DNA from 4 places in the Aeromonas sp. 25-248 genome. Region 3 is predicted to be linked to each of the others. Evidence: riboswitches for the same ligand, from Rfam matches in the RefSeq annotation. Region 3 holds a riboswitch; each other region holds the start of a gene.
The links. Region 3 has a riboswitch for cyclic di-GMP ahead of lafK (lateral flagellar response regulator transcription factor LafK). Riboswitches for the same ligand answer to the same signal wherever they lie in the genome.
Positions count from the first base shown of each region.

Region 1 (7,564 bases), on a different contig from region 3:
GCTGGAGATCCTGCCCTCGGATGCCCCCGGTGGCATTCGCGCCACCATTACCCGCCTGCTGCCCATGGGGCCGCGCATCCGGGTGGAACTGCGTGGCGATGGGGAGACGGGAGGCGCCCACTACGAGGCCGAACTGAGCAAGGAGGCCGCCCGGGCCTTTGCCCCCGGCCAGGGGGTGCGTCTGGTGGCCAGGCAGGCACAGCTCTATCCCGACTACCAGATCTGAGGGCAAGCCGCGAGGTGCGGCCCTCTGTCAGGCTTGCTGCCGGGCTATGATCCCGGCAATCCATAACAAGAGGACGGTGGCATGAGCCACCGCCACTCAGCGCAGGAGGCGATGAGGTGAACTTTCAGCAATTGCGAATCATTCGGGAGGCGGCGCGGCGGGATTACAACCTGACCGACGTGGCCAATGCCCTCTTTACTTCCCAGTCCGGGGTCAGCCGCCACATTCGCGAGTTGGAGGAGGAGCTGGGGCTCGCCCTCTTCATTCGCTATGGCAAGCGTCTGCTCGGCATGACCGAGCCGGGCAAGGAGTTGCTGGTGATCGCCGAGCGTATCCTGGGGGATGCCGACAACATCCGCAAACTGGCGAGCACCTTTGCCAATCGCGACTCGGGCCGGCTGCTCATCGCGACCACTCATACCCAGGCCCGTTATGCCCTGCCGAGGGTAGTGAAGGCGTTTCGGGAGCAATTTCCCCTGGTACAGCTGGAGCTGCGTCAGGGGAGCCCGGAGGAGATAGTGCGGCTGGTGCAGACCGGCGAGGTGGACATCGGCATCAGCAGCGAGCAGCTCGACAAGAGCGAAGGGGTGGTGGCCTTTCCCTATTACCGCTGGCACCACAATATCGTCGTACCGGAGCAACACCCCCTCACCGCCGAGCGGGAGCTGACCCTGGCCGCTCTGGCCCACTGGCCCATCGTCACCTATCAGGCCGGCCTCACCGGTCGGGCACGGGTGGATGATGCCTTTGCCGAGGCGGGCATAGTGCCGCAGATCCTGCTGACCGCCCAGGACTCAGACGTCATCAAGACCTATGTCGAGCTGGAGATGGGGGTGGGCATACTGGCGGACATGGCGTTCGATTCCCAGCGGGACAAGGGGCTGGTGCAACTGGACGGCAGCCGGTTGTTTGCGCCGCACACCGCCTGGATCGGCCTCAAGCAGGGGCAGTTCCAGCACAACTTTGCCTGGCAGTTCATCCAGCTCTGCAACCCCGAGCTGGCGCTGGCGGAGATCCAGGCCCGCGCCATGAGCAACGAGCCCCTGCTCGACTATCAGATCTGAACCGAGGGATGGGTGAAAAACGGGGAGCCATGGGCTCCCTGTTTGTTTGATGTTGACCTGATCTGGCACCGGAAGCGCCGAGCGGGTTCCCGCCAGGTCGGATACGTCCCATCACTGCGCTGTCCAGGCCTCCTGCCAGTGGGAGCCTACGCCCGGTTCATACTGGGTGGCCGTGCTCGCCCACTGGCTGCACCAGCCGCTGTAGGGGAAGGGTTTGCACTGATAGACCTTGCCGTTCTTCGGCTGCAGCACCCGGGTTCCGGCGGTGTAGGACTTGAGGCCGTCCGGGAAGGTGAACTGGTAATCGCCCCCGCTTGCCGGATCCTTGAACATGAGGTCCAGGGTCTGCTGCACCGCGTCACCACCGGCCTTGGGCTTGCCCTCGATCACCAGCTGATGGTGGCCTGCACTCAAGCCGGTCAGCGCCATGGAGAAACTCTGGCTGCCGTCCTTGATGTCGGCACTGCTCTGTCCCCTGGCGACACCGCCGTGGTCATAGAGGGTGTTGGTGATGGCGAGATCCCCCTGGGCCGTGACGGTGAAAGTCAGGGTGAGCTTGCCGTTGTCGAGCGTGTAGTCGCTCGCCAGACCGCTCACGCTGATCCCGTTCTCCACCGGGGGCTGCTGTTGCTCAAGCTGGATCTCGACCCGTTGCAGGTTGCTGCCAGCCTTGAGGTAGACCGGGTTCTGGCCGTAGACGGGGTTGAACTGGCCGTCCGTGCCTTGCTGGCCTGCACGGATCTGGCTCTGCTCGGCGTTGATCTTGCTCGCCAGGGCGTGGGCCCAGTTGTTCTTCTGGCCCTGCCCGGCGCTGGCGATGGTCAGCTCGGTCTGGAGATCGGTGCGCTCGCCATTGGCATCGAACACCCGGGTTCTGGCTTTGTCACCCTCCACCAGGTCGATGGAGGGATAGATGGTCCCTCCCTGGCTCCAGGTCAGCGGTGGCTGGGTGCCATCCTTGAACCGGGCGTCGATCAGGTTGTAGAAGCTGTTGGCGGTATCTCCTACCTCCCATACCCCGAGAATGACCTGATAACCGGTACGCGGGGGCAGGGTGCACTGATGGGTCACCTGTTTGGGGGGCTGCACCATGTTGCCCTCGATGACGCAGAAGGGATTGAGATCGAACGCATCCCGGGTGAGGGGCCGGTTCGGGTTCCAGTCCTGCTTGGTGAGGTAGTAGCGCCAGTTGCGGGTCACGTGGTTGGCAGTAAAGGTCCAGCTGATGGCGAAGGGGCCGGCCTGCACTTCACGCTTGGTCCAGCGATCGAGAGTCTGGGTGTTGAGCTCGCCGAATTGGGGGTGACCGGCCGAGGCTATCTGGCCGTCGGCGGGGCCGCCATCGGGGAAGCCGGAGGGGGCTTCCAGGCTCTGGGGTTCCCACTGGATGGCGCCACACTGGCTGTTGCCCCCTGTCTTGCACAGGTAGTTGCGCCCTTCGGGCTGGCTGATGTAGCCGTGAGCGAGCACGCCGCCACTGGCCAGCAGCGCCAGTGCCGCCGCGAGATGGGTGAGTCGGATATTTGCTGCCATACATTCCTCTGTTCGGTGATGTGGGCTGTCACGTTGGCAGGGGAGTTCCCCGAAACACGGTGCTGCAACCCCGCTATCCTGGACAGCTTGTCTTTAGACCGGAGGCTTTGCGTCCTGGCCTTTCAACCAGTTTGCCAAATGACTACAGAAAGGATCATGGTGCCGCCTGTGGCGACCACTCATCATGACTATATTTTGTTAAAAAAATAAGTGTAAAAATTGACAGTGCCATCTCATCGGAGCAACGCATCAGCAGCAGATGGCTCCATCTGGATCTGCGCGCTGGTTCAGTGCGAGAGGGTGGCCCGGGAGAGGCTCCCGTGGCCATGACAGGAAAGGAGCCCCTGCCAGACTGGCAGGGGTTCACGGGGCCACTCAGTGGCGGGGTTGCATGCCTGCTCGGGAAGAGGACGCCTGGGTCGGTCGCATCATCCTGTCCTGGGCTTGGGCGTTGTCCAGCTTGAACACCGCCAGTCGCTCGTCGAGGCTTCGGGAGAGACCGGCCAGCAGTTCGCTCTCCTGGGCCAACTGGGAGGCCGCCTGGGACATCTCGAGTGCCGAGTCGTTGATGCCGCTGACGTTGCGGTTCATGTCTTCCGCCACCATGCTCTGCTGCTCCGCCGCCGTGGCGATCTGGGTCGCCATGTCGCTCACGTGCTGGATATGATTGACGATGAGGGAGAGATCCTGCCCCGCCTTCTCGGACTGGTTGACGCTGCTCTCCGCCAGCTTGCGGCTGGCGTCCATGGCGTTGGCGGCGGTGACAGCCCGTTGCTGCAACTGGGTGATGGTACTCTGGATCTCCTCGGTGGAGTGGCGGGTGCGACTGGCCAGCTGGCGCACCTCGTCGGCCACCACGGCGAAGCCACGGCCCTGCTCGCCGGCCCGGGCCGCCTCGATGGCGGCGTTGAGGGCCAGCAGGTTGGTCTGCTCCGAGATGGCGCTGATGACCGCCGTCACCTCGCTTATCTGCATCACCCCCTCCTTGAGCTGGTTGACCTGCGAGGTGGCCTGATCCACCTCGGTGGCCAGCGCCTGGATGCCGTGCACGCTGGCATGGACATCCTGGTTGCCGAGCCCGGCCTCGCTGGTGGCATCCTGGGTGTCGCGGGCCGTATTCTCGGCGTGACCCGCCACGTCGGCGATGGTGGCGCTCATCTCGTTCATGGCGGTGGCGAGCTGGGCGAGCTGATCCCGCTGACTGTTGACCGCCTGGTTGGTCTGTTCGGCGGAGGCGGCGATGCGCAGGGCGGCATCCGCCACGTTGCGGGCCCCCAGGCTCGCTTCCAGCAGGGCGCGGCGGATGGCATCCAGCCCCTGGTTGGTGGAGCTGGCGACGGCGCCGAGCTCATCCCTGCCCAGCACCGGGATGCTGACCACCAGATCGCCAGCTGCGACCCGGGCCATGGCCTTGTTGATCTCGGCCAGGGGATTGACGATGGAGCGGCTGATGGCGAGTCCCAGCAGCCCCATCAACAGGATCACCAGCAAGGTGGCGCCACCCATCCACTCATATTGCGACCACATAGTGGCCTCAATGTCCTGCAACAACACACCGGAGCCCAGGATCCAGCCCCAGGGCTGGTAGCCCGTCACCAGCGACATCTTCTGGGCCGCCTCGCCGGACGGGGAGACCCACTGATACTCCAGCCTGCCCTGGTGGCCGCCCTTGCCGAGATCCACCATGTGCTGCCAGTGGGACTCGGCAGGGTTGTTGCCCATCTGCTGGCCGACCAGCTCGGGTTTGGCGGGATGCACCACCACCCGACGGTCTTCATCCAGTACGAACAGGTAGTTGTCCCCGTCAAAGCGCATGCTGTCGAGCATGGCCTTGGCCTGTGCCTTGGCCTGCTCCGGGGGGAGGGTGGCGGCCAGGGCCTGGATCCGGCTCATGGCCAGATCCAGCACCGCCTGCAGCCTGGCTTCCCGTTCACTCATCAGATTGCGGTGCAGGGCACTGGCCGAGATGAGCAGCAGTGCGATGAAGCCGACCAGGGCCAGTGAGAGCAGCAGCATCAGCTTGCGACTCACGGCAATATCACCGAGCTTGAACATAGTCTTATCCTTACTTTCCCATGCGGGTCTGATTGTGGCCGAACTACCGACCGGACCTGACTGTTGTTGTTTTTAACATATCATTAACTTTCAATGGGTTGCGATGGAAAACAGCCAATTGAGCAGTTTGACAACCAGTATAGCCAGCAGACAGAAACCCTCGCTTTTGATAGCGTGATGGCGCGCATCCCGGCGCACAATTTGTCTGCTCCATTCGCAAGAAGTGTGAATGGGTTGGCATTTCACCAAAAAGGAGTGGGCGCCCCGTGGTCGCCCCATAACAAGAGGGAAGTTATGAGTTCCATTGCCAGGAATTATCTCAACCAGCTCAATGCCGATTACCTGCAGGTGCACAGACGCAAGGAGGACCTGTTCTGGTCCACCTACATGGGCACCAGTGACGATCAGACAGGCTTCACCGCGGCCGAACAGGCCTACAAGGCGTTCTGTGCCGATCCTGCCCGCCTGCCGGTGCTGCGGGAGATGCATGCCCAGGCCGAAGAGGCGGATCTCAGGCGCGGCCTGGGGGGCTGGATCGCCTTCTTCGAGTGCAACGTCATCGAAGATCCCGCTGCCTCCGCCCTGATGGACGAGCTGGTGGCCGCCGAGGCGGATCTCTTCGCCCGTCGCAAGGGGTTGAAGCTTACCTTGCTGGACGAGCAGGGCCGCCAGGTGCCCGGCAGTCTGCCCGCCGCCAGCACAGCGCTGGCCGCAAGTCGCGACGAGCCGGTGCGCCAGAGCGCGCTCGCCATGTTCCACACCCTGGAGCAGTGGGTGGTCGACAACGGCTATCTGGCCATCGTCGCGCTGCGCAACCGCTTCGCCCGTGCCATGGGCTATCGCGACTACTTCGATTACAAGGTGCACAAGAACGAGCAGATGAGCCCGGAGCAGCTGTTTGCCATTCTCGACGACTTCATCGCCCGTACCGATGCCCGCTTGCACCAGAGTCTGGCGGAGCTGAAAGCGGCCAAGGGGGACGCAGCCCTGCTGCCCCACAACCTGCGCTACAGCGTGAGTGGCGACGTGACCCGCCAGCTCGACCCTTACGTGCCCTTCTCCCGGGCGCTGAAGGATTGGGTCGAGAGCTTCCGCCGGCTCGGCATCCAGTATCGCGGTGCCACCCTCACCCTGGATCTGCTGACCCGGGAGGGAAAATACGAGAACGGCTTCTGTCACGGCCCGGTGCCGAGCTTCTGGCAGGAAGGGGAGTGGGTGCCTGCGGTGGTCAACTTCACCAGTCTGGCCAATCCGGCCCAGGTGGGCAGCGGCTGGAGCGGGCTCAACACCTTGTTCCATGAGGGCGGCCACGCGGCGCACTTTGCCAACGTCACCGGCAACGCCCCCTGCTTCTCCCAGGAGTTTCCGCCCACCTCCATGGCCTATGCCGAGACCCAGTCCATGTTCTGCGACAGCCTGCTGGACGACGCGGACTGGCTCAAGCGCTATGCCAGAAACGCGGCGGGAGAACCCATCCCCGATGCGCTTATCCAGGCCATGATTGAAGCGCGCCAGCCATTTCGTGCCTTCAACGAGCGCCAGATTGCGCTGGTGGCCTACTTCGAGCGGGATCTCTACGCCATGGCAGAGAGCGAGCGCACCCCGGCCGCCGTGCTGGCCCTGGCCCGCAAGTGGGAGCGCAAGATCCTGGGGGTGGAGAGCCCGCGCCCGCTGCTGGCCATCCCGCACCTTCTGAACCAGGAGTCGGCCTGCGCCTATCACGGCTATCTGCTGGCACTGATGGCGGTGGAGCAGACCCGCGCCTACTTCTTGAAACGCGACGGCTACCTCACCGACAACCCGCGCATCGGACCGGATCTGGCCGCCCACTACTGGGGACCGGGCAACGGCATGACCCATGACGAGACGCTGCAGAGCCTCACCGGCGAGGGTTTCAGTGCGGTGCCGCTGGCAGAGGCGTGCAACCGGAGTGCCGCCGAGGCGTGGCAACAGGCACAGACGTGCATGGCGGCGGCGCGGCAGCGCCCACCGGCAGGGGAGGGGACGCCCCTCGACGCCCATATCCGGGTGGTGCACGGGGCCGAGCTTATCGCCGACAACAGCGAGTCCGAGGCGCGCATGCTGGCAGACTTCGAGGCCTGGATCCGGCGCCTTGAGACCGCCGAACCAGTGACCCAGGCCTGAGCCCGGTGTTGCACCGTCAAAGGGCCCCATCAGGGGCTCTTTTCTTGTGCGTTGAGATGGCCTGACCCCATGGTGCCAGCCGGGGATTGGCGGGTGGACAGGCTCAAGTGTCACTGGCGGCGGCGCTGCCCGCTGGTTTTTCTCCCTGCGCCATCTTCCTGGCCTTGACGACCTGCGCTGAGGTGCCCGGTTGCAGGCAAGAGACGACGCCCAGCCCTTGGCAGGGCCTCTGCATGGCGGGTTGACGGCCATTTCCCCCTGCTGGCCACAGATATGTTTCTCCCGATATATTGAGTATTCACGGCGATCCCATATCATGGCGCTCGCTCGCCACCAGAGAGTGGCGACATTCAGATGATTTGCTAACAAGAGAGCCCAGAAGGCTCGCAGAGGGATGGATAGTGAGAGCCGTATTGCTGTGTTTGCTGGGGCTGTGGCCCGCGTTGAGTTTTGCCACTCTGTCCGCCGATATGGTGGTGGTGAAGAAGTCGAGTTACAGCCTGACCCTGATGAAGGATGGCAAGGAAGTGAAGCGCTACTG
Region 1 covers NZ_JBRKTB010000020.1:4,926-12,489, forward strand. Annotated here, with positions in the region: gene ACVDHI_RS19325 (sulfate/molybdate ABC transporter ATP-binding protein) at 1-226, shown strand, start outside; gene cbl (HTH-type transcriptional regulator Cbl) at 343-1,290, shown strand; gene gbpA (N-acetylglucosamine-binding protein GbpA) at 1,402-2,823, opposite strand; cyclic di-GMP riboswitch class I at 2,884-2,969, opposite strand; gene ACVDHI_RS19340 (methyl-accepting chemotaxis protein) at 3,199-4,878, opposite strand; gene ACVDHI_RS19345 (M3 family metallopeptidase) at 5,173-7,023, shown strand; gene ACVDHI_RS19350 (L,D-transpeptidase family protein) at 7,425-7,564, shown strand, end outside.
Region 1: it holds a riboswitch for cyclic di-GMP, as region 3 does, so the genes downstream of both, gbpA (N-acetylglucosamine-binding protein GbpA) here and lafK (lateral flagellar response regulator transcription factor LafK) in region 3, are expected to answer to the same signal.

Region 2 (7,564 bases), on a different contig from region 3:
GCATCCGCCTGATCCGCGCAGAGCACGTTGAGGGCGCCCCCCACGCTGGAGTGGCTGGTGAAGTAGTTGAGCACGTTGAAGCTGCCGATGCGAAGGTCAGTGCCATCCAGACGGGCTGGGGCGCTCTGGCGATCGTTGTCGCTGGTGCGCAGCAGATCCCCCGCGGTGATGGTCTGATCCCGGGGCACGATCAGGCGGTACTCGTTGTAGCTGTAGCCGACCATGGCCTCCAGATTGACCGGGGCATCGCCGATGCGCAGGTAACCCTGCTCCGGCTCCCAGGCGGGCAGCCAGGGGAGCTTGCCGTCCCCCGCCTTGACGTCCGACTCGAGGAAGACGCGGTTGCTGGCGTTGGCCTCGGCCAGCGCCACGGCCTCGGGGCTGCTTGCCACATGGAGCTGGGTCGGCTTCATCAGCGGGGCGCCGTGAGCGAGCACCAGGTTGTTGCGCCGGGCGGCATAGTCGTAGCTGAAGTTGCGGCTGATCTTGAGGGCGCTGTCGGCGTCAAGGCGTACCCGCATCCCTTCGTGACGCTCCAGGGCCCGGGCCAGGGTTTCCCCCTCCAGTACCCGCAGCGCCGTGGCGGCCGGGGCGGCGCCCTGGGCCAGGGTCGTCAGGCGCGGCGTGCTGCCGTCAAACAGGGGCTTGAGCTGGGTGTGGCCGTAATACTCCTCGACCTTGGCCTCCAGACAGACCAGGGCGCCCGGCTGGATGTCCGGGTACTTGCTGGCGAAGTTCTTGTCGTTGAGGTAGACGAAAATGCCGTCCGACGTCTCGGGGTTGCCGTCCCCCTGCACATCCAGCAGGTAGAAGCCCTTGTTGAGGCTTTCCCCCAGACCCGAGACCACCGCCTTGACCGAGACGCTCTGGGCGCTTTCGAACTGATCGTCCGGGACGAGGGGGCTCTTGTCGCCGCTGCCCTGGATGGCGGGGATGGGGGTGAGGGCACTGTCGGCCGGGCAACTGAAGCCGGCGGCGTAGAGAGACGGGGACGCGAGCGCGAGCCCCACGGCCAGCGACAGCAGGGTAGGTGTTCCTTTCATGGGTATTCCTTTTTTTATTTTTGCCAGTGTTTCCATAGCCTTGGCATCGTGGCCAAGGGCGCGCATTGTCACATTTCTGGCAGCTCTGACCAGTGAACCAACGCACATTATGAGGAGACAAAGGAGCCCATCTGCCATTTTTTGACGTGGCTAACAGTTTGATATTGATGATCTATTTGTCATCAGGTGGGAGCGAAAAGTGTGAGGCGGCCAGCATTCACATATTTTCCTTCGAGAATAAAGATTGAGCAGTGGTCACTTGCTTCCTATACTCGAGCCGTTCCTCACGGAACCCAGGCAAAGGGCAAACCGGCAGTGATGCCGGGACGCAAAGCCTCCGATCTGTCCCATCCGGGCCAGACAGCGGGGTTACCCAGGGTGACTTGAGGGTTTGTGGCCCGTCCATGGCCTGTTGTCGCTCCCTTGTTCCCTGTTGCGGTTGCGCTTTTCCCGGTATTGAAGCCAAGACAAAACAAGGAAGATAACAATATGCAACAGATCTTGAGGCCCAGCAGGCTTGCCATGCTGGTCGCCCTTGCGGCCGTCCCTGCCTGGGCGCAGGCCGCTTACCCCGCCTATCAGGCCGGCACCGCCTACAAGGCTGGCGACATCGTCAGCAACGCAGGCGCCCTCTATGAATGCAAGGAATTCCCTTACTCCGGTTGGTGCGGCGCGTCCCCCTATCACTATGCCCCCGGGGTGGGTGTGGTCTGGGCCGATGCCTGGAAGCTGTATGGTGGCGAGGTGCCGCCACCGTCCCTGGTCGTCGCCATCGGCTCCCCCGCCGTGGGTGCCAGCGTCAGCGAGGGGGCCAGTGTGGCCCTGGCGGTGACGTTGAGCGGCCCGGTCACGGCGCTCGCCCGAGTGGAATACCTCATCGACGGCACCCTGGTCGCCACCGCCACGGCTTCTCCCTGGAGTGCCAGCTGGTCTGCCGCCGGTGCGGGCAATCACGCCCTCAAGGCCCGGGCGCTGGATAAAGACGGCAAGGTGCTGAGCGAGGCGGATTCGAGCTTCAAGGTCGCCGCCGTGGTGGCGCCAGAGGCGCCCAGGGTGAGCATCGCAAGCCCGGCCGCCGGTGCCAGGGTGACCCTGGGCCGCGCCCTCACCGTGAGCGGCAATGTCACCGACGCCAATGACGACGTCGCCAAGGTCGAGCTCTTCGTGAATGGCCAGAAGGTGGGCGAGGACACCAGCGCCCCCTGGCAACTGAGCTGGACGCCCCAGAACAAGGGGCTGACCGGCCTCAAGCTGGTGGCGACCGACAAGACCAACCTCTCTGGCGAGTCGGCCCAGGTGGACGTGCAGGTGGAAGAGGCGGCCCTGCCCCCCACCGGCGGCAACCTCTCCTGCGACGTGCGCCAGATCTACCGCGCCGACGGCAGCGAGTGCATGGGGGATGACCACGGCCGCCGCGTCATCGGGTATTTCACCTCCTGGCGCACCGGCAAGAACGGCTTGCCCGCCTACCTGGTGAGCGACATTCCCTGGGACAAGATCACCCACATCAACTACGCCTTCGCGGCGGTGGACGAGCAGAGTCACACCATCAAGGTGGATGACGCCGCCACCAAGCTGACCTGGAACGGGGTGCCGGGCGCCGAGATGGATCCGGAGTTTGCCTACAAGGGTCACTTCAACCTGCTGTCCAAGTACAAGAAGCAGTACCCGGACGTGAAGACCCTCATCTCCGTCGGGGGCTGGGCCGATACCCGCGGCTTCTACGCCGCCACCACCAAGGGCGACTGCTCGGTCAACACCGCCGGCATCAACGCCTTTGCCGACTCGGCCGTGGGCTTCATCCGCCAGTACGGCTTCGATGGGGTGGATATCGACTACGAGTACCCCACCTCCATGAAGGATGCGGGCAACCCCAACGATTTCCCGCTCTCCAACCAGTGTCGCGGCAAGCTCTTTGCGAACTATGAAGTGCTGATGAAGACCCTGCGCAACAAGCTCGACAGCGCCGGCACCGAGGACGGTCGCAAGTACATGCTGACCATCGCCTCGCCGGCCTCGGCCTACCTGCTGCGCGGCATGGAGAACTTCCAGGTCACCCAGTACCTCGACTACGTCAACCTGATGACCTATGACTTCCACGGTGCCTGGAACCACTTCGTCGGTCACAACGCCGCCCTGTTCGACAACAAGGCGGATCCCGAGTTGTCCCAGTGGGGTGTCTACACCCAGGCCCAGTTTGGCGGCATCGGCTATCTCAACTCCGCCTGGGCGGCCCACTACTTCCGTGGTGCCATGGCGGCGGGCAAGATCAACATAGGGGTGCCCTATTACACCCGTGGCTGGCAGGGGGTCACCGGTGGCACCCACGGTCTGGGTGGCAAGGCGGCGCTGCCGAGCCAGAGCGATTGCCAGCCGGGCACCGGTGGCAGCACCATTCCGTGCGGCAACGGGGCGGTGGGCATCGACAACATCTGGCATGACCTTGACAAGAACGGCAAGGAGATTGGCGGTGGCGCCGTGCCCATGTGGCATGCCAAGAACCTGGAGCACGCGGCCAGCCTCGGCATCACCACCCTGCCGAGCTACGGCCAGGCCTGGGGTCTGGATCCCAACAACCCGGCCCACGTGATGCAAGGCCAGTATGTGCGTTACTACGACGACAAGGCCCATGCGCCCTGGCTCTGGAACGAGCAGAAGAAGGTGTTCCTCTCCACCGAAGATGAAGAGTCCATGGGTCACAAGCTCGACTACATCGTCAAGCGGGGCCTGGGGGGCGTCATGTTCTGGGAGATGGCGGGGGACTATGACTTCGACGCGGCCAAGAACGAGTACGTGATGGGCAGCACCCTCACCAGCCTCGCCTACGAGAAGTTCAGCAAGGCCGACAAGGCTGCCCTGAAGCAGAATGATCTGCCGGCTCCGGCCGCCCAGCTCGACATCGGCGTGAGCCTCTCCGGCTTCAAGGAAGGGGACTCCAACTACCCGATCAACCCGACCCTCAAGCTCACCAACAAGTCGACCCAGACCATTCCGGGCGGCACCCGCATCGAGTTCCTGGTCCCCACCTCCACCTCAGACACCATCACCGACCAGAGCGGCATGGGGCTGAAAGTGGTGGAGAGCGGTGGCAACCAGAACTCGGACGGCATCGCCAATGAGAAGGACTTCCACAAGGTGGCTCTGACGCTGCCGGCCTGGAAAGCCTGGACGCCGGGCACCGACGTGGAAGTGGCCATGACCTACTACCTGCCGGCCGCCGGCGTGCCGAGTGGCATGCGCCTGATTGCCGGCAGCCAGACCATAGGCCTGAAGTCCGACTTCCCGGCCCTGGCCGAGGCGGTGCTGGGCAGCAGTGGCGGTGGTGACGGCGGCAGCGGTGGCACCACCTGTGCCAGCCAGAACGTCAACCCGGCGGACTACAATGCCTATCCGACCTGGCCGCGCGGGGATCACGCCAATGGCAACGACCGCATGACCAACGGCAAGGCGGTGTGGCAGGCCAACTGGTGGACCAGCAGCGAGCCCAAGGCGGGCGATGGCAGCTGGAAGCTGGTGTGCAGCTACTGAGTTGTCCCGGCTGCTGTACCAGCAGCGAACTCAGAGTGGGCGACGGCAGCTGGAAGCTGATGTGCAACTACTGAGTTGTCCCGGCTGCTGTACCAGCCGCGAGCTCAGAGCGGGCGACGGCAGCTGGAAGCTGGTGTGCAGTGACTGATGACCTGTTGAAGGGGTTGCCCCCTCCCAACGCAACGATCCAATCCGGAGCCCAGGCTCCGGATTTTTTTGTGCCTTGTATCAGGAGAAGGAGGGGGAAAAGGGCAGGGGAGTGACCATAAAAAAGACCGCTCCGAAGAGCGGCCAATTGCCACCAAGGCAATCTGCGGGGTGACCCCCTTGTCGATGTGTCGCGGCCCGGATGCCGAGTCGGGGAGATCCCCGCCCCGCCAGCCGGGCCGCGCAGCTTTATTGGGTGACGGCGCCGCCCTGCTGCTCTTTCAAGAAGCTGATCCAGGGGGAAGCGCGACCACTGACGTTGCCGTTCTGGGCGGCCTGAGTGAAGGCGGAGAGCGCCTCCTTGGGCTTTTGCTGCTCAAAATAGGCGACCCCGGTCAGGAACTTCAGGTCCGCCCGCTGCTCGCCGCTGGCGTTGGCGGCAGGTTTGGCGGCGAAGGCCACCAGATCCTGGTAGCGCTTGCTCTGGATCATCATGCGCGCCATCTTGAGCTGCAGCTCGGCATTGGGGGCCAGCTTGTAGGACTTGGCCAGGGTGTCGATGGCCGGGTCCAGCTCCTTGGCCTGATGCCAGTAGTTGGCCAGCGTCTTGTAGTTGGCCGCGGTGCTCTCGATCTGCCCCTCCTTCATGGCTTTCTCCATCACACGGGCGGCGCGGTGGGGAATGCCGGCGAAGGCGAGGTAGTTGGCGAGCCGCTGCAACTCGTTGGCTTCGGTCAGCATGCCGAGGTTGTAGGCCCCTTCCAGTGCCGCCAGGGCCTTGGCATCGTTGCCCGCCTGCATGTGCATGGCCGAGAGCTGGGTCCAGTACTTCTTCTTCTCCGGGTAGCGGTCCACCAGGGCGGTCAGCACCTCGGTGGCCGGCTTGTACTGTTTCAGCTCGTAGTGGGCCGCCATCTTCAGCAGGTACCAGGACTCCGGCGCCTTGCCTGCGGAGAGCTTGATCGCGTTGTCCACTGCCGGAATGGCTTCCCGGTACTGCTTGAGCTGCACATGGGCGTTGGCCAGGGTGATGTAGGCGTGCGGGGTCGGCTTCTCGTCCTTGCCGAGGTTTGCGAACCACTCCTTCATGGTGTTGATGGAACCCTTGAAGTTCCCCTCCGCCATGTAGAGCTGGGCCAGGTTGTAGCGCACCTGCTGGGCCACCGGGGGCGGCAGGCCGCCGGTGGCGATGGCGTCGGCGAAGTACTTGGTCGCCTGACCGTACTTCTCCTGCTGCGCCGCCACGAAGCCCAGGGTCTGCAAAATGACCCCCTTGTCGTAGACCCGCTCGCCGGCGCCGGACAGCGCCTCCTGCAGCTTGGCATTGGCCTCGCCGTATTTCTTCTCGGTGATCAACGCCTGGGCCTTGTTGACCGCGCGGTAGGCGCGGTCAGACAGGGCGGGTTGTTCGGCGGCCCAGGTGGCGGTGCTGAGCAGCACCGCCATGGCCACCGGGGCGAGGATCAGGGTATGTAACTTTTTCATCGCCACCCTCCTTAGTTGGTCGCAAACTCGATCTCTTGCTGCATGCGACTGGCCTGCGGCTTGCCGTCCACCATGGCCGGCTTGAAGGTCCACTTGGCGATGGTCTGGCGCGCCGCCTTGCCGAGGTCATAGCTGCGGGGCTCTTCCTTGACGATGCGGATGTTGCTCACGGTACCGCGCTCGGTGACGGTGAACTCCACCAGCACCTTGCCGGACGCGAGACCGGCCAGGGCCGCCTTGCGGGGCATCATGGGCTCGAAGGTCGCCATCGGGATGGCGCCGTTGTTGCCACCCATGCCGCCGCCACCGCCGCCGGTGCTGTAGGCACCGAGGGCGTTGCCGCCACCGATGTTGACCGGGATGTCGAGTTTGGGCATGTCCATGGGGGAGCTCTCCATCTGCGGCCTGTCCGTGCTCGCCACCTCCATCTCGGGCGGGGGAGGCGGGCGGTTCGGGGGCGGCGGCTTGGGCAGTTCCCGTTGTTTCTCTTGCAGGGTCTCCTGAGGCTTGAGGCGGATGAAGTCGGTCATGGTGACGTCCTCCCGCTCCGTCAGCTCCCGGTGATCCGGCGTGATGAGCTTGTTCATTCCCAGAAACAGGAAGAACACCACCACGCAGGAGACCGCCAACGATATCAGGTATCTCATAGGGCTCGCTCCGGCATCAGCTGCTCTTGCTTGCCGCGATGGAGATGTTCTGGACACCGGCCATGCGGATCTGGTCCATGACCTGCACCACCAGCCCGGAACGGGACTCGGTATCGGCCTGAATCACCACGGCGCTCTCCGGGTTCTCCGCCCGCAGCCGCTCGATGTTGGCGCGCACGGCACCCACTTCGACGACCCGTTTGTCGACCCAGACCTGACCGTTCTCGCGGACCGCGACCATGATGTTCCCCTTCTTCACCGTCTCGGCCGTGCTGGCGCTCGGGCGGTTGATCTCCACGCCGGACTCCTTGACGAACGAGGTGGTGACGATGAAGAAGATCAGCATGATGAACACGATGTCCAGCATGGGGGTCAAATCGATGGCCGCCTCGTCAGCACCGCTGTCGCTGTGACGTTTTCTCATGGCAAAAAACTCCTTGCTTGTTCTGTGCCCCGGCGGGCATGGCCCGGCCGGGGATGTGCATCCTGCATCAGCCGTGTTTCAGGTTATCTTCCAGCTTCTGCACCGCCAACTTGGCCTTGTGATCGAGCTGGTTGACAAAAAACAGGCCGGAAAGGGCGGCAATCATGCCCGCCATGGTCGGTACCGTCGCCTTGGAGATCCCCGAGGCCATCGCCCGCGGTGAGCCGGTGCCGGTAATGGCCAGGGTGTCGAACACCTGTACCATGCCCACCACGGTCCCGAGCAGCCCC
Region 2 covers NZ_JBRKTB010000005.1:1,793-9,356, forward strand. Annotated here, with positions in the region: gene ACVDHI_RS09280 (ExeM/NucH family extracellular endonuclease) at 1-1,043, opposite strand, end outside; cyclic di-GMP riboswitch class I at 1,337-1,420, shown strand; gene ACVDHI_RS09285 (glycosyl hydrolase family 18 protein) at 1,533-4,571, shown strand; gene ACVDHI_RS09290 (tetratricopeptide repeat protein) at 4,968-6,203, opposite strand; gene ACVDHI_RS09295 (energy transducer TonB) at 6,215-6,850, opposite strand; gene ACVDHI_RS09300 (ExbD/TolR family protein) at 6,867-7,274, opposite strand; gene ACVDHI_RS09305 (MotA/TolQ/ExbB proton channel family protein) at 7,342-7,564, opposite strand, start outside.
Region 2: it holds a riboswitch for cyclic di-GMP, as region 3 does, so the genes downstream of both, ACVDHI_RS09285 (glycosyl hydrolase family 18 protein) here and lafK (lateral flagellar response regulator transcription factor LafK) in region 3, are expected to answer to the same signal.

Region 3 (7,564 bases):
GGGCTTATCGGATGAACTCCCTGCTGTCGTTCAGTGCGGCCGAGCTGACCGCCTGGCTGGGACAGTGGTGGTGGCCCTTCATTCGCATCGCGGCCGCCTTCTGGGTGATGCCGGTATTCGGTGACGGCCGGGTGCCTGCACAGGTTCGCATCCTGTTGGCCTTCGTCATCAGTCTGCTGATCGCCCCCATGATGAAAGGCATGCCGGCGCTGGAACCCCTCAGTGCCGGCATGGTGGTGCTGACCCTGGAGCAGTTGCTGTTCGGTCTGCTGTTCGGGCTCTGCATACAGATGCTGTTCATGGTGATGACCATGGCGGGGCAGATCCTCTCCATGCAGATGGGGTTGGGGATGGCGGTGATGAACGATCCTTCCAACGGAGACACGGCGCCCATCGTCAGCCAGATCATGCTGGTCTTCTGTTCCCTGTTGTTCCTCGGTCTGAACGGCCATCTGGTGACTTTGGATGTCCTGGTGCAGAGCCTGCGCACCTGGCCGCCGGGAACATCGCTCTACGTCCTCGATCTGAAGGGGGTCATCGGCCTGTTTGGCTGGAGCATCGGAGCCGCCCTCATCCTGACCCTGCCTGCCGTGGTGGCCATGCTGATGGTGAACCTCACCTTCGGGGTGCTCAATCGTACGGCCCCTTCCCTGAACATCTTCTCTCTGGGCTTCCCCATGACGTTGCTGCTGGGGCTGCTCACCATGGCCATCTCCATCAGCGGCGTCCCGGCCCGCTACCTGGATCTGGTCGGTTACGTGCTGACCCAGCTCAGGGCATTGACGCCGACATGAGCCAGCACAGCGCCCAGGACAAAACCGAAGAGGCCTCTTCCCAGAAACGGCGCAAGGCGCGGGAAGAGGGCCAGATTGCACGTTCCAGGGAGTTGAGCTCGGCCGGCCTGCTGCTCGTCGGCGGTCTGGTCATGCAGTGGATGGTACCGAGTTTCGGGCTCTTCTTTGCCGAGCTGATGAAGCAGCCTCAGCGTTTCAACTGGCAAGGGGCACGGGATCCCCAGATGATGATCCAGTGGACCGCGGACGCCCTGATCGGGATGCTGTGGGTGCTGCTGCCTCTGTTCGGCGTGCTGGCCCTGCTGCTGGTGCTGCTCAGTAGCGTGCCTGGCGGCATGGTGCTGGTCTGGAAGAAGCTGATGCCAAGCGGGGAGAAGCTCAACCCGCTCAAGGGGCTCAAGCGGATGTTCTCCACCCACAGTCTGATGGAACTTCTGAAATCCCTGCTCAAGGTGCTGCTGATCGGCGGCACCCTGGCCATGCTGCTCCAGCACCAGTGGCCCACCCTGATGATGATGAACCGCATGCCGCCCCAGGCGGCCATGGAACAGGCGCTGCGGATCCTCTCCCAGGCATTCATCTTGCTAGGCAGTGTGCAGATGCTCATCGCGGTGCTGGATGTGCCCTACCAGCGCTGGTCCTTGAACAAGCAGTTGAAGATGACCAAGCAGGAGGTCAAGGACGAGCACAAGAACAGCGAGGGGCGTCCGGAGATCAAGGCGAGGATCCGCCAGGTGCAGGGGATGCTGGCCAGGGCCCGCATCGAACAGCGGGTGCCCCAGGCCGATGTCATCATAGTGAACCCGACCCATTATGCGGTGGCCATCAAGTACGATCCCGAGCGGGCCAACGCCCCCTATGTGATTGCCAAGGGGGTGGACGGCATGGCGGAGCGGATCCGCGAGGTGGCCAAAGCCCATGACAAGCGGGTGATGAGCCTGCCCGAGCTGACCCGGGCCATCTACTACTCCACCCGGGTGGATCAGGAAGTGCCGGCGGGTCTGTACACCGCGGTCGCCTATGTATTGAACCATGTATTGCAGCTACGGGCCTATGAGGCTGGCAAGGGCAGGAAACCCAATCCCCTTGCCCCCCTGCACGTGCCGCCCGAATTACGTCAACCTGAGAGGTAAGTTGTGAACTGGCGTGTCTTTACCCAATCCTATACAGCCATCCCCATGATGCTGCTGGCCATCCTGGCGATGATGATACTGCCTCTGCCAGGCTGGCTGCTGGATGCCCTGTTCACCTTCAACATCGTGCTGGCGGTGCTGGTGCTGCTGGTCTCCGTCTCGGCCCGCCGGCCCCTCGACTTCTCCGTCTTCCCGACCGTGCTGCTGGTGGCCACCCTGATGCGGCTCTCCCTCAACGTCGCCTCCACCCGGGTGGTGCTGCTGCACGGCCATGAAGGCAACGAAGCGGCCGGCAAGGTGATCCAGGCCTTCGGCGAAGTGGTCATCGGTGGCAACTACGTGGTGGGTCTGGTGGTCTTCGTCATTCTGATGATCATCAACTTCGTGGTGATCACCAAGGGGGGCGAGCGGATCTCGGAAGTGTCCGCCCGCTTCACCCTGGACGCCATGCCGGGCAAGCAGATGGCCATCGACGCCGACCTCAATGCGGGGACCCTGGATCAGCACCAGGCCCGGGCAAGACGGGAGGAGATCGCCAGGGAAGCGGACTTCTACGGGGCCATGGACGGGGCCTCCAAGTTCGTGCGTGGTGATGCCATCGCCGGTCTGCTGGTGCTCATCATCAACCTCGTCGGGGGCCTGGCCATCGGCATCTTCCAGCACTCGCTGCCGGTTTCCGATGCCTTCCGCATCTATGCCCTGCTCACCATAGGTGACGGTCTGGTCGCCCAGATCCCCTCCCTGCTGATGTCCACGGCTGCAGCCATCATCGTCACCCGCGTGAGTGACGAAGGGGAGATGTCGGATCAGGTTGGCCAGCAGATCCTGGCCTCTCCTCGGGTGATCTACACGGCGGCGACCGTCATGCTGATCCTGGGGCTGGTTCCCGGCATGCCCATGCTGGCCTTCCTCAGCTTTGCGGCCGTGCTGGCCTGGACCGGCTGGAGCGTCAGCAAGCGCCGGGTGCAGGATCCCGCGCTGGATGCGGCCGAGGCGCTGACGCGCCAGATGGTGCAGCCGGAGCCCCAGGGGCTGGAGTGGCAGGACCTGCCCCCGGTGGACGCGGTCGCCATCGAACTGGGTTATCGACTGGTACCGCTGGCGGAGGCGGACAAGGGGGCCGAGCTGCTGGCCCGGGTACGCGGTATTCGCAAGACACTCTCCGAGCAGTACGGCTTCCTGCTGCCCGAGATCCGGGTGAGGGACAACCTGCAATTGCAGCCGGATCAGTACCGCATCAAGCTATCCGGCATCCCTTTGGCTTCGGGCAATGTGGATTGCCAGCGGTTGATGGCCATCAGCAGCGGTGAGACCTATGGCGCCCTGGATGGCGAGCTGACACAGGATCCGGCCTATGGCATGAGTGCGGTCTGGATTTCGCCGGACAACAAGGCCAAGGCCCTCAATCTGGGCTACTCGGTGGTGGATTCCGCCACCGTTATCGCGACTCACGCCAGCAAGCTGCTCAGGGAGCAGCTCGACGGCCTGTTTGGTCATGACGAGGTGGGCAAGCTGGGTCAGCATCTGGCGACCCAGTCCCCCCGTCTTGCGGAAGAGCTCAATCTGGCCCTGACCCAGATGCAGCAACTGCGGGTCTTCCGCCAGTTGCTCAAGGAGCAGATCAGCCTCACCGACATCCGCACCATCGCCACCACCTTGCTGGATGCGAGCGAGCTGACCAAGGATCCCGTCCTGCTGGCGTCCGATGTGCGCTGCGCACTGAAGCGCCAGATCGTCAGACAGGCGATCGGGTCCCGCGACGTGCTGGCGGCCTTCACCCTGGATGACCGGCTGGAGCAGACCCTGCTGACGGCCATGAGCCAGTCACAGCAGCAGGGCAAGATCCAGCTGGACAGCTTCCCGGTGGATCCCCAGTTGCTGGCGCAGTTGCAGCAGAACATGCCGCTGGTGAAGGAGCAACTGCAGCAACAGGGATATGCGCCCGTGCTGGTGGTGATGCCCCAGCTCAGACCGCTGATAGCCCGTTATGCCCGTTCCTTCTCGAAAGGCCTCAAGGTGCTCTCCTATAACGAGATACCGGAAGATTTGCGAGTCGAAGTCATCGGGACTCTGGGCTGAAGTGGAATTGCCTTGGCGTCACAGGGACAGGAAGCGCCTATTCCGCATATCTGCTTGAATTGTCATATAAAGCCGCTATCATGTGACGACTTTTGACGCGATACATACTGACAGTTAAGAAAAAAATAGAAATAGTCGGATGTATCACATGGCTTCAGGGACAACGTAGCCATGCCATCCAAATACGGGTCGTCGCATGATAAAGGCAAACTGAACTGAAAAGTCAGGACGCAAAGCCTCCGGTCTAACAGCATTGATGCTAATGATAGCGGGGTTACCAAGGCCATGATTTCCCGCCTTGTTTTTATACCGATATAGACCATTCACTCAATAAAGGGTGCGGTCTCTATTTGTGTGTCTTTATTTTTCACGCATCAGTTCTGTTGATTGATTCATGTGCAATCACAGGTTCGGGATATATGTTTTCTGATTTATCTAGCAAGGAAAATTCAATACCGACCGGTATTGAAATGCATGCTCATTTATTATTAGTTTCAGCTTCGTTATCAAATGGAAACGATGTTGAACGTATATTGCTCAGTGCCGGTTATCGTGTTTCCTGTGTCGATTCCGTGTCGCTGGCCAAGCAATTTCTCTCGAACCATGCGGTCGATCTCATTCTGCTCGACATGGCGGTCATGACCGAGGCAGGGCCCGCCATGGTGCAGACGCTGGCAGGGACCGACTGCGTCATTCTGGTCAACGAGCATCAGGCCTACCTGGCGGCGGAAGCCATGCGGGCCGGCGCCATCGACTACATCATCAAGCCCTTCAGCCAGCGCCAGATCCTCGATGTGGTGAGAGGGGCCCTGCGCCTGCGCCAGGCCATTCCCAATCTGATCGCCACGTCCCCCCAGAGCCTGCAGGTGTTGCAGCTTGCCCGGCGGGCAGCCAAGACATCGGCCACCATCCTCATCGGTGGCGAATCCGGGACAGGCAAGGAGCGACTGGCTCGCTACATCCACGAGATGTCCAGCCGGGCCGGCAAGCCTTTCGTGGCCATCAACTGTGCGGCCATCCCGGAAGCCATGCTCGAATCCATCCTGTTCGGACACAGCAAGGGGGCCTTCACCGGGGCAACCGCCAACCAGCAGGGAAAATTCGAGCTGGCCCAGGGCGGCACCCTGCTGCTCGACGAGATCTCCGAACTGCCGCTGGCGCTGCAGGCCAAGTTGCTGCGGGTGTTGCAGGAGAAAGAGGTGGAACGCCTCGGCAGTCATCAGGTGATCGCGCTGGATGTGCGGATCATCGCCGCCAGCAACCGGGACCTGAGGGAGCTGGTGCTGCAGGGCGCGTTTCGCGAGGACCTTTTCTACCGGCTCGACGTGCTCCCCATGAGCTGGCCGGCACTGCGGGAGAGGCGGGATGACATCCTGCCTCTGGCGGAATACTTCATCGAACGCTACGCCGCACAGCAGGGGTATCGCCTCGGCGAGAGTGCCCGTCAGCAACTGCTCTCCTATGACTGGCCTGGCAATGTGCGTGAGCTGGACAACGTGATTCAGCGAGCGCTAATTATGGCTCGCGGCTTGCATATTCAGGCCGTCGATCTGATGTTGCCCCATTACGCCGCCGAAGCCGACACCCCGCAACCGCAGACGCTTGCGGCCCCCGAGGGGCTCAGCGAGACCAAGCGGCATGCTGAATTTCAATTCGTCCTTGAGACGTTGCGCCGTTTCCGTGGTCACCGGACACGCACGGCCGAAGCCCTCGGAATGACGACCCGGGCACTTAGATACAAGCTGGCTGCCATGCGCGAGCAGGGCATCGATGTCGAGCAGCAGATACAAAACTAAGGGATAACCGAGTGAAGATTGAGATCATGTCATCACAGGTGACGCTCCTGCAGCAGATGCAGGAAATGCAGCGAGTCGCCAGTCAACCCCCTTCCATCGAACCGAACGAGGCGTCAGGCGTCTCGTTCAGCGACGCCATGCGCGACGTCGTCGGCCGCGTCAACGAGCAGCAGAACATCGCCTCCCGATTGATGACCGCCGTCGATGCGGGTCAGAGCGACGATCTGGTGGGGGCCATGGTGGCCAGCCAGAAGGCCGGTCTCAGTTTTTCCGCCCTGATGCAGGTGCGCAACAAACTGATGACGGGTTTTGATGACATCATGCGCATGCCGCTCTGAGGTTGATCATGACTGAACTGGTATCCTCCGCACCGGGGGCGTCGGGCTCCCTGCTGGCCCGGGTGCAGGACGGGGTGCGCAACTGGCGTACCCTGTCTCGCGACAACAAATCCATTCTGACCATCGCGCTGCTGGCCGCCGTGGTTGCCGCCACCATAGTGGTCATCCTCTGGACCTCCAGCAAGAATTACGTGCCCCTCTACGGCAAGCAGGAGCTTTACGACACCGCCAACATCATGGAGATGCTGGAGAAGGAGCAGGTACCCTTCCGGCTGGAGAAAAGCTCCGGCCAGATCCTGGTACCTGAAAGCCAGTTGGCCCACATCCGCATGGCGCTGGCCGCGCGGGGCGTGAGGGCGGCCATGCCGTCCGGCCTGGAGGGGCTCGACAACGTCACCGGCCTTGGCACCAGCGAATTCATGGAAGGGGCGCGCTACCGCCATGCCCTGGAAGGGGAGCTGGCCAGAACCATCATCTCCCTGGATGCGGTGCGCAGTGCCCGGGTACATCTGGCCATTCCGAAGCGGACCCTGTTCGTGGGGCGCGACGAGGAGAAACCCAGCGCGTCCGTGATGCTGGATCTGCAACCGGGCCAGACCATGGAGCCGGGCCAGGTCGAGGCGATTGCCAACCTGGTGGCGGGCAGTATCTCCGGCATGAAGCCCGGGGCCGTCACCGTGGTGGATCAAAGCGGCCAGCTGCTGAGTGCCGAGCTCGGCGACAAGGCCGGTTTCGGCAAGCAGAGCGTCCAGCAGATGGAATATGTGCGCAAGCTGGAGCAGTACATTCGCCAGCGTGCCAGCGACATGCTCTCCCCCATGCTGGGCACGGGCAACTTCCGGGTGCAGATCGCCGCGGACGTCAATTTCAATGCGGTGGAAGAGACCCAGCAACAGCTCGATCCCAATGCCGTGGTGACCAGGGAGTCCAACAAATCGGACAAGACCATCGATGCCCTGGCCCTCGGTATCCCCGGTGCGCTCTCCAATCGACCGCCCGAAACCGCTCCCAAGACCGATCAGGCCGCCACCGAGGGGAATGCTGCCCAGGAGCCTGCCAAGAACGATACCCGCACCGAGCGGCAGGAAGTCAGCAGGCAGTATGAAAGCAGCCGCACCATAGTGCATACCCGCTATCAGCAGGGACGACTGGAGAAGATGAACGTCTCCATCCTGCTCAATCAGCAGAGCGCCCCCAAGGAGGGGTGGAGTCCGGAACAGCTCGAGCAGATCCGCCAGATGGTGGAGCGCTCGGTGGGCTTTGACGGCACCCGTGGCGACCAGATCAGTCTGCAGGTCTTCGATTTCACCGGTGCGGTGCCGGTGGAGCCGCCAGCGTCGAGCTGGCTGGAAACCCCTTACTGGCAAGACTCCCTGCGTTACCTGGTGGGTGGTTTGCTGGGGCTGACCCTGGTGTTCTTCGGC
Region 3 covers NZ_JBRKTB010000008.1:42,297-49,860, forward strand. Annotated here, with positions in the region: gene fliQ (flagellar biosynthesis protein FliQ) at 1-15, shown strand, start outside; gene lfiR (lateral flagellar biosynthetic protein LfiR) at 12-794, shown strand; gene flhB (flagellar biosynthesis protein FlhB) at 791-1,927, shown strand; gene lfhA (lateral flagellar biosynthesis protein LfhA) at 1,931-4,006, shown strand; cyclic di-GMP riboswitch class I at 4,201-4,288, shown strand; gene lafK (lateral flagellar response regulator transcription factor LafK) at 4,540-5,802, shown strand; gene lfiE (lateral flagellar hook-basal body complex protein LfiE) at 5,814-6,140, shown strand; gene fliFL (lateral flagellar M-ring protein FliFL) at 6,158-7,564, shown strand, end outside.

Region 4 (7,564 bases), on a different contig from region 3:
TGCACGCCGTGACGGCATCAGGGTCACTTCAACTCGCAGGTCAGCTGGGTCACACCGCTCTTGACCAGGGTGGCCTGCTTGTCCTGACGGGAGAAGGTAGTCACCCCATCGGAATAGCTGGCAGTCTCTTTGGGCGACTCGATGCGCCCCAGCTTGTGATAGACACCGGCATAAGGGAACTGCACCATGTCGGCCTGGGCATCATAGGTGATGGCCAGCAACTCTTCCCCGCACTGATACTGGCTGTATTGATACTGGGTCGGCTGCGGCATGCTGCAGGCGGCCAGACCGAACAGGGGAAGCAACATCATCATTTTTTTCATCGCACTTTCCTTATGTCATGGCGTTATCGACGGGACAAACTATAGCGGTCAACCCTCAAGAATTTGATAACTATGGGTAATTTCTACCGCTTTTTCCAACATCAGGGAAACTGAACAATATTTTTCCATGGACAGATCCACCGCACGGGCGACCTGCTTCTCCGCCAGACTCTTGCCGGTCACCACGAACTTGAGGTGGATCTGCTCAAATACCCGGGGAACGGTATCGGCGCGGGTCCCTTCCAGTTCGACATGGCAGGCAGTCACGGATTGACGGGCCTTCTCCAGGATGGAGACCACATCGATGGAGCTGCAACCGCCGACAGCCAGCAGGATCATCTCCATCGGGCTGGCACCTTCACCCGGGTTGGCGCCATCCAGGGTCACCTGATGACCGGACTCGCTCTCCCCCACAAACTTCATGCCTTCCACCCAGCTGACCTTGGCTTTCATCTCTCACTTTCCTCTCAATGACGACGGTTCTAACGCCCATAGCATACCTCAAGCCGGGGTCGAGTGGCACATGCGCCAGGATCTTGCCCGTTCCCGGCGATAAAGCCCCGTTTGTGGCGACAGCAGTCTCTCCTGCGAAACGGACGACGACCCAAAGGGAAATAGATCGAAATCAACATCCGACCTCCTCTTCTTGCCTAGAATGCCCCGGACGACGCAGCAGATGGCGGCTCACCGGTGGACGGCAAAACCCCAAAGCCTTGTCAGCACAGGCAAAGGCTCTTATTCTACTGCGACCAAAGAGTAAGGAATGGCAAGCTTGGCAACTTGCCTGGACGCACAGTCCATAAAAATGACACTACAGAGGAAGTCTCATGATCATTGGCAAACCGCAAAGCGATCCCACCCTTGAGTGGTTCTTGTCGCATTGCCACATTCATAAGTATCCCGCCAAGAGCACCCTGATCCACGCCGGTGAAAAAGCGGAAACCCTCTACTACATCGTCAAGGGCACCGTCGCCGTCCTGATCAAGGATGACGAAGGCAAGGAGATGATCCTCTCCTACCTGAATCAGGGAGATTTCCTGGGCGAGATGGGGATGTTCGAAGAGAACGAGAATCCGGAGCGTTCCGCCTGGGTACGTGCCAAAGGCGCCTGCGAAGTCGCCGAGATCTCCTACAAGAAGTTCCGCCAGCTGATCCAGGTCAACCCGGACATCCTGATGCGTCTATCCGGTCAAATGGCCAAGCGCCTGCAGCACACCAGCCAGAAGGTTGGCAACCTCGCCTTCCTGGACGTGACCGGCCGCATTGCCCAGACCCTGCTCAACCTGGCCAAACAGCCGGATGCCATGACCCACCCGGATGGCATGCAGATCAAGATCACCCGCCAGGAGATCGGCCAGATCGTTGGCTGCTCCCGTGAAACCGTCGGCCGCATCCTCAAGATGCTGGAAGAGCAGGAGCTCATCTCCGCCCACGGCAAGACCATAGTGGTGTTTGGTACCCGCTGACCGGGTTCCGCCGACGGCGCCCGCACAGCGCCGTTGGATAAAAAGGCTGCCCATGGCAGCCTTTTCCGATCCTCTCCCCTATAATCCCGAACGCCCCGCCGTCATGGCCTTCGCCAAGAGAACTCCTATGCACCTTCAATGCCCCCTTTGCCGTAGCCCCCTGCACCTTCATGCCGCCTCCCGCGGGGTCTATTGCGACAACAAGCACCACTTCGATCCCGCACCGGAAGGCTATCTGGACCTCATCCCCGGCAAGAAGAACCCCAAGGACAGCGACAGCCGGGCCCTGCTGCGCGCCAAGCGCCGCTTCCTGGAACAAGGCCACCAGCTGCCTCTGGTGGACGCCATGGCGAACCTGCTCGCTCCTCTTGGCGAGCGCGAGCTTGTCCACCTCGGCTGTGGCGAGGGGTACTACTGCCGTGCCCTGGCTGAGCGGCTGCCCGGCTGGCAGGTCGGCGGTTTCGATCTGGCCAAGAATGCCATCTTCGCCGCCAACAAGGCGCAACCGGAAGGCCAGTTCGTCATCGCCGACCCGGCGCGCGCCCCGCTGCTGCCTGGCACGGCCCAGGTGCTGCTGGTCAACGACCTCAAGGTCAAGACGGAACTCCTGGTCAGCTGGCTGGCGCCGGGCGGCTATCTGCTCCACGTGCAGCCAGGCCCTCGCCATCAGTGGCAATTGCGCGTCAGCCTCAATCCGGTGAGCATGGAACATCCCCTGAGCTGGCCCGCCCTCACCGGGCTTGTCAGTGTTGCCCAGCAACGCGCCCAGTTCAGTACGGCGCTGGATCAGGGCCTGCGCGAGCACATTCTGGAGACCAGTCGCCTCGGCTGGCGTGCCAGCGGCGAGCAGCGCCACGCCTTCACCCACCAGGGGCCCGACGCCCTCGAGCAGGATCTGCTGCTCAGCCTGTGGCAAAAACCGCTGTAAACCGGTGACAAACCATGAAAAAAGGCCCTGACGGGCCTTTTTGACAAAGCGAGTGCGCCTTTCCCCTGACAGGAAGAGACACCCGACCACGCAGCAAGACAAAAATGGGGCCCTCGGCCCCATTATTCATCACGGCAGATCAGTTGCAGCTCGCCGCGCCCTGATCGACCCAGACGGCGGCCTTGCCGGGTTCATCGCCCTTGGTCCAGTACTGGGCCTTCCACTTGCGGCCGTTGTGGCTGGTGACATCACCGCCGTTGTAGACCACTCCGGCATCCCAACCCAGTTGCACCTGGCTCACCAGTTTCCACTGATCAGCGGTGCGGCTCGGCTCGTTGCCCTGGGTCCAATACTTGGCCTGCCACACCAGTTGCTTGTGGCTCACCTTGTCATTGGTGTTGTAGACGGTACCTGCACTCCAGGCCGGGTGGTTGGCTGCATCCGGATCGCTGGCCTCGCAGCCACCACCTGTACTGGCCGGCTTGACGGTCAGGCGGGTAACGGCTGTGGCATCCAGCGCCCCGTCGGTGACCACCAGGGTCAGATCGTATGCCGTGTCACTGGTCACGTTCGAGCCCGTGACCACCAGGGTCGCGCTGTCCAGACCGGTGGCGCTAAGACCGGCCGGCACTGTCCACTGATAGCTCAAGGCATCACCATTGGGGTCGGAAGCGGTGGCCTTGATGCTCACCTGCTTGCCGGCCTCGACGGTCGCACTGGCCGGTACGCTGACCACGGGGGGCAGGTTCGGCTGCGGCGCCTTGTTGGTGACCACCACCTGATCCTTGGCCGAGAGCCCCTGATCGTCGGTCACGGTCAGCTCGAACACCAGATTGATGTCGCTGCTGACGGCATCCAGTACCACACGGGCCTTGGCCTGGGTGGCATCCAGCAGGCTGGCCTGGGGTCCGGAGACCTGTTTCCAGCTGTAGGTCAGCGCCCCGTTTTCCGGATCGTGGGAGGCACTGCCGTTGAGGGTCACCTCGGCCGGGCCGGTGGCACTCAGATCGCTGCCGGCATTGGCAACCGGCGGCTTGTTGACCGGCGGCAGCGTACCCTCGCCGTGGCCCAGCCCCTCGTGCATGGCGTTGAGGATGTCGCCGTTGTCCGCATCAATTTCCCAGGCGAACAGACCGCCGAGCTGGTTCGCCAGCACGTACTGCCCCTTGGCCTTGACCGAGCGGTCGTTGTCGAAGGTAATGAGGTCACCACTGCTGGCCTTGAAGACATAGGGGGCCTCGGCCGACTCGTCATAGCCCTGCTCCCAGCCTGCGCCCATGCGGTTGTTGACGATGTCGCGGTAATCCACCACGCCATTTTCCCAGGTACCGCTCACCGGTCCGGTGGCGGTGCCGGTGAAGGGGTTGCCGGCCTGGTAGTTCTTCACTCCGGTCCAACCACGGCCATACATGGCCGCCCCCACCACAATCTTGCCCGGTGTCACCCCCTGACCCAGCAGCGCCTTGACGCCCTTGTCGGTGGTGTACTTGGTGGCCGGATCCCAGCTGGAGGCAAAGAGGTTGGTCTGGTGGGCCAGATTCGTCAGGTCGAAGGCGCCGCTGAAGTCGTAGCTCATCAGGAAGATGTGGTCCATGTACTGCTGGGCCGCCTGATAATCCACCTTGGCAATCTTGTCACCGCCGGCGCTGATGGCCGAGGTCAGCTCATACTGGCGGCCGGTCTCGGCTTCCAGTTCATCGAGCATGGCTCGCAACTCCTTCATCAGCACCACATAGGTGGCGCCGTCATTCGGGCCGCCCAGGCTGGGGTTGGCCCCCTGTCCGCCCGGGAACTCCCAGTCGATGTCCACGCCGTCGAAGAATTTCCAGGTCTGCAGGAACTCTTTGACCGAGGCGACGAAGGTATCGCGCTTGGTCTTGTCACCCAGGAAATAGAAGGGATCGGAGAGGGTCCATCCACCGACAGACGGCAGGATCTTGAGGTCCGGGTGGGCCTGTTTGAGGGCCATCAGGTTGCCGAAGTTGCCCTTGTAGGGCTCATCCCAGGCGCTGAGGTTGCCCTGGGACATCTGGATCGCCGCCCAGGGATCATGGATGGAGACCTTGAAGTCTTCGCGGCCCGCACAGGAGCGCTGCAACGCCTCGAAGCTGCCGGAGATCTCTTTAAGGCTGTCGTTGATGCCGTTGCCACCGCAGATGGGGGTGAAGCCGTAGAGAATATGGGTCAGGTTCTGGGCCGGGATCTTGTCCACGGTGAACTTGCGACCATAGACACCCCACTCCACGTAGTAGGCCCCCACCACCTTGCCGGACTTGTTGGCGTAGGGCTTGTTGTTCTCCTTGAGGGGCGCATTGAGCGGCGCCAGGTGGCTGCCGTCGGTATCGGCGACCATCAGCTCCTTCTTGTCGGAGAGGGTGCAGCCATCGGCGTTGCACAGGGCCACCTGCATCTGGTAACGCCCCCCTTTGGTGACCTTGAAGTTGGCGGTACCCGCGGCGGAGGCCGGGCCTGACCACACCTCCTTGCCGTCGAGCAGTACCTTGGCGGTCTGTCCGACGTCACCGGACCAGAGGTTCCAGGTCACGCTGACGGGAGCGCCATCCTTGTGGACGGTCACCAGCTGGTTGTAGGCCGAAGCAGCCTGATTGACTTCAACGATGGCAAACTTGGTGGGGCCGGAGCCAATGGTGGGTTTGCCCGGGGCAGCGGCGAAGGCGGAGGTAGTGCAAAGCCCCCCGACCAGAAGCGCCAGCAGGGAAAGTTTTGGACTTAACATATTTGAACTTCCTTATTTCGTTATTGGAATTAACAACGAAAAAGGCAACGCAACCTGCCAGGTAACGCAGACAACATCGCAACCATGGCTTGGCCCATGGACGATACAACCTGTGGTGGCCCCGCTATCCTAGGTACGCAGACCCTTAGACCGGAAGCTTTGCGTCCCGGACTTTCATCCGGTTTGCCTTTTTGCACAACTTGATTTGCGACAAAAATAATCGCCGAATGACTATAGAGGAGAGTCGCCCGGGTGCCACCTGCCAAAAGTGACACCCAACAAGACTCAATTATCACCAAACTCGGCAAATGGCGACGAAAGAGGCACCATCATCGCCGATCATGGCGCCTGGATGGCATCAAAAAAATGTTCAGCCAATGCTGGATTCTGTGAGACCAGTCACTGAACCGGCATCAGTAGGCTGTTCATCAGGGCGCGCAGCTTGAGAGGTTTGACCGGTTTGCTCACGTAGCCAAAGCCGTGCTCACGGATCTGTGCCTGCAACTCGCTCTTGCGATCCGCACTGATGATGATGCCGCCGATACCGTTGCCATGGGCCAGCCTGATCATGTGCAACGCCTGCAACCCGGTCTTGCCGTCATCCAGGTGATAGTCCGACAGCACCAGCGCAGGCAGGAAGCCGCCGCCGATGATCTCTTCCGCCTGCTCCAGGCTCTGGGCACAGCGCACCTCGCAGCCCCAGCGTCCCAGCAGCGAGGCCATGGCGATGAGGATATCCTCCTCGTTGTCGATGCAGAGGATCCTGACCCCTTCCAGCTGGCTGTCTCGCAGGGCCGGGGTCGTCACCTGGCTGGGGATGACGGGCCGGGTCGCGAGGTTCAGGGTGATGGCAAAGACGGACCCCGCTCCGGGCCAGCTGCGCAGGGAGAGCTGATGACCCAGCACCAGCGAAATGCCGCGGGCGATGGCGAGCCCGAGGCCAAGCCCCTGCTCCCTGGCGGTGCGGGAGTGATCGAGGCGGGAAAACTCGTCGAAGATCGCCTCCTGCTTGCCCTCCGGGATGCCGGGGCCGTTGTCCCACACCTCGATGCGCACCTTCTCCCCCATGCGGCGACAGCCGAGCAGCACCCGACCGCCGGGGTTGTAGCGAAATGCGTTGGTGAGGAAGTTCTGCAACACCCGCCGCAGCAAGCGCACATCGCTGTAGACCGCAAGGCGGCTCTCCACCACGGAGAACTGGATCCCACCGGCCTGGGCCAGCACGCCGAATTCCGCCTTGAGATTGTCCAGCACATCGCTCAGGGCGAAATCGAGCTTCTTCGCCTTGAACTTGCCCGCCTCGAGGCGCGAGATGTCCAGCAGATCCGTGATGAGATCCTCGGTCGCCCCCAGGGCGTCGTCGATGTGGCGAGCGATACGGGCCGGTTCGTCCTCCGGGGGCAGCATCTCCAGCAAGGAGGAGGTAAAGAGCTTGGCCGCGTTCAGCGGCTGGGTCAGGTCGTGGCTCACCGCCGCAAGGAACCGGCTCTTGGACTGGTTGGCCCGCTCCACCTGCTGGTTTACCAGCAGCAGTTGGCGGTTGAGTTCGGAGAGCTCGTGGGTGCGCTCGGCCACCCGCGCCTCCAGGTGCTCGTTCGCTTCCCGCAGCACCCGCTCCGCCGCCCTGAACGGGGTGATGTCGGTGAAGGTCATGACAAAGCCCCCCGCAGGCATGGGGTTGCCCTGCATCTCGATGACCCGGCCATCGGGACGCTCCCGCGCCGAGACATGGGGGCTGCCACGCTTCATGAAGGCAACCCGCCGCGCTACCTGGGCCTCGATGTCTCCCTGGCCGCACAACCCCTGTCCGGCGTTGTAGCGGATGATCTCCTCGATGGAACGGCCCACCTGAATGAGACCGGGGGGATAGGAGAACAGCTCGATGTAGCGTCGGTTCCAGGCCACCAGCCTGAGCTCCCTGTCCACCACGGAGATCCCCTGCCCCATGTGTTCGATTGCCCCCTGCAACAGGCCGCGGTTGAAGCGGAACATGTCGGAGGCCTCGTCCACTATGGTGGCGATCTCCTCGAGCTGCATGTTGCGTCCCTGCAGGGCGGAGGCCAGCACCAGGCGGGCGGACGAGGTACCGAATACCCCCGCCAGCAGTCGC
Region 4 covers NZ_JBRKTB010000011.1:107,109-114,672, reverse strand. Annotated here, with positions in the region: gene ACVDHI_RS15495 (hypothetical protein) at 24-323, opposite strand; gene ACVDHI_RS15490 (OsmC family protein) at 372-776, opposite strand; gene crp (cAMP-activated global transcriptional regulator CRP) at 1,151-1,789, shown strand; gene ACVDHI_RS15480 (putative RNA methyltransferase) at 1,917-2,717, shown strand; gene ACVDHI_RS15475 (glycosyl hydrolase family 18 protein) at 2,857-5,454, opposite strand; cyclic di-GMP riboswitch class I at 5,566-5,652, opposite strand; gene ACVDHI_RS15470 (hybrid sensor histidine kinase/response regulator) at 5,854-7,564, opposite strand, start outside.
Region 4: it holds a riboswitch for cyclic di-GMP, as region 3 does, so the genes downstream of both, ACVDHI_RS15475 (glycosyl hydrolase family 18 protein) here and lafK (lateral flagellar response regulator transcription factor LafK) in region 3, are expected to answer to the same signal.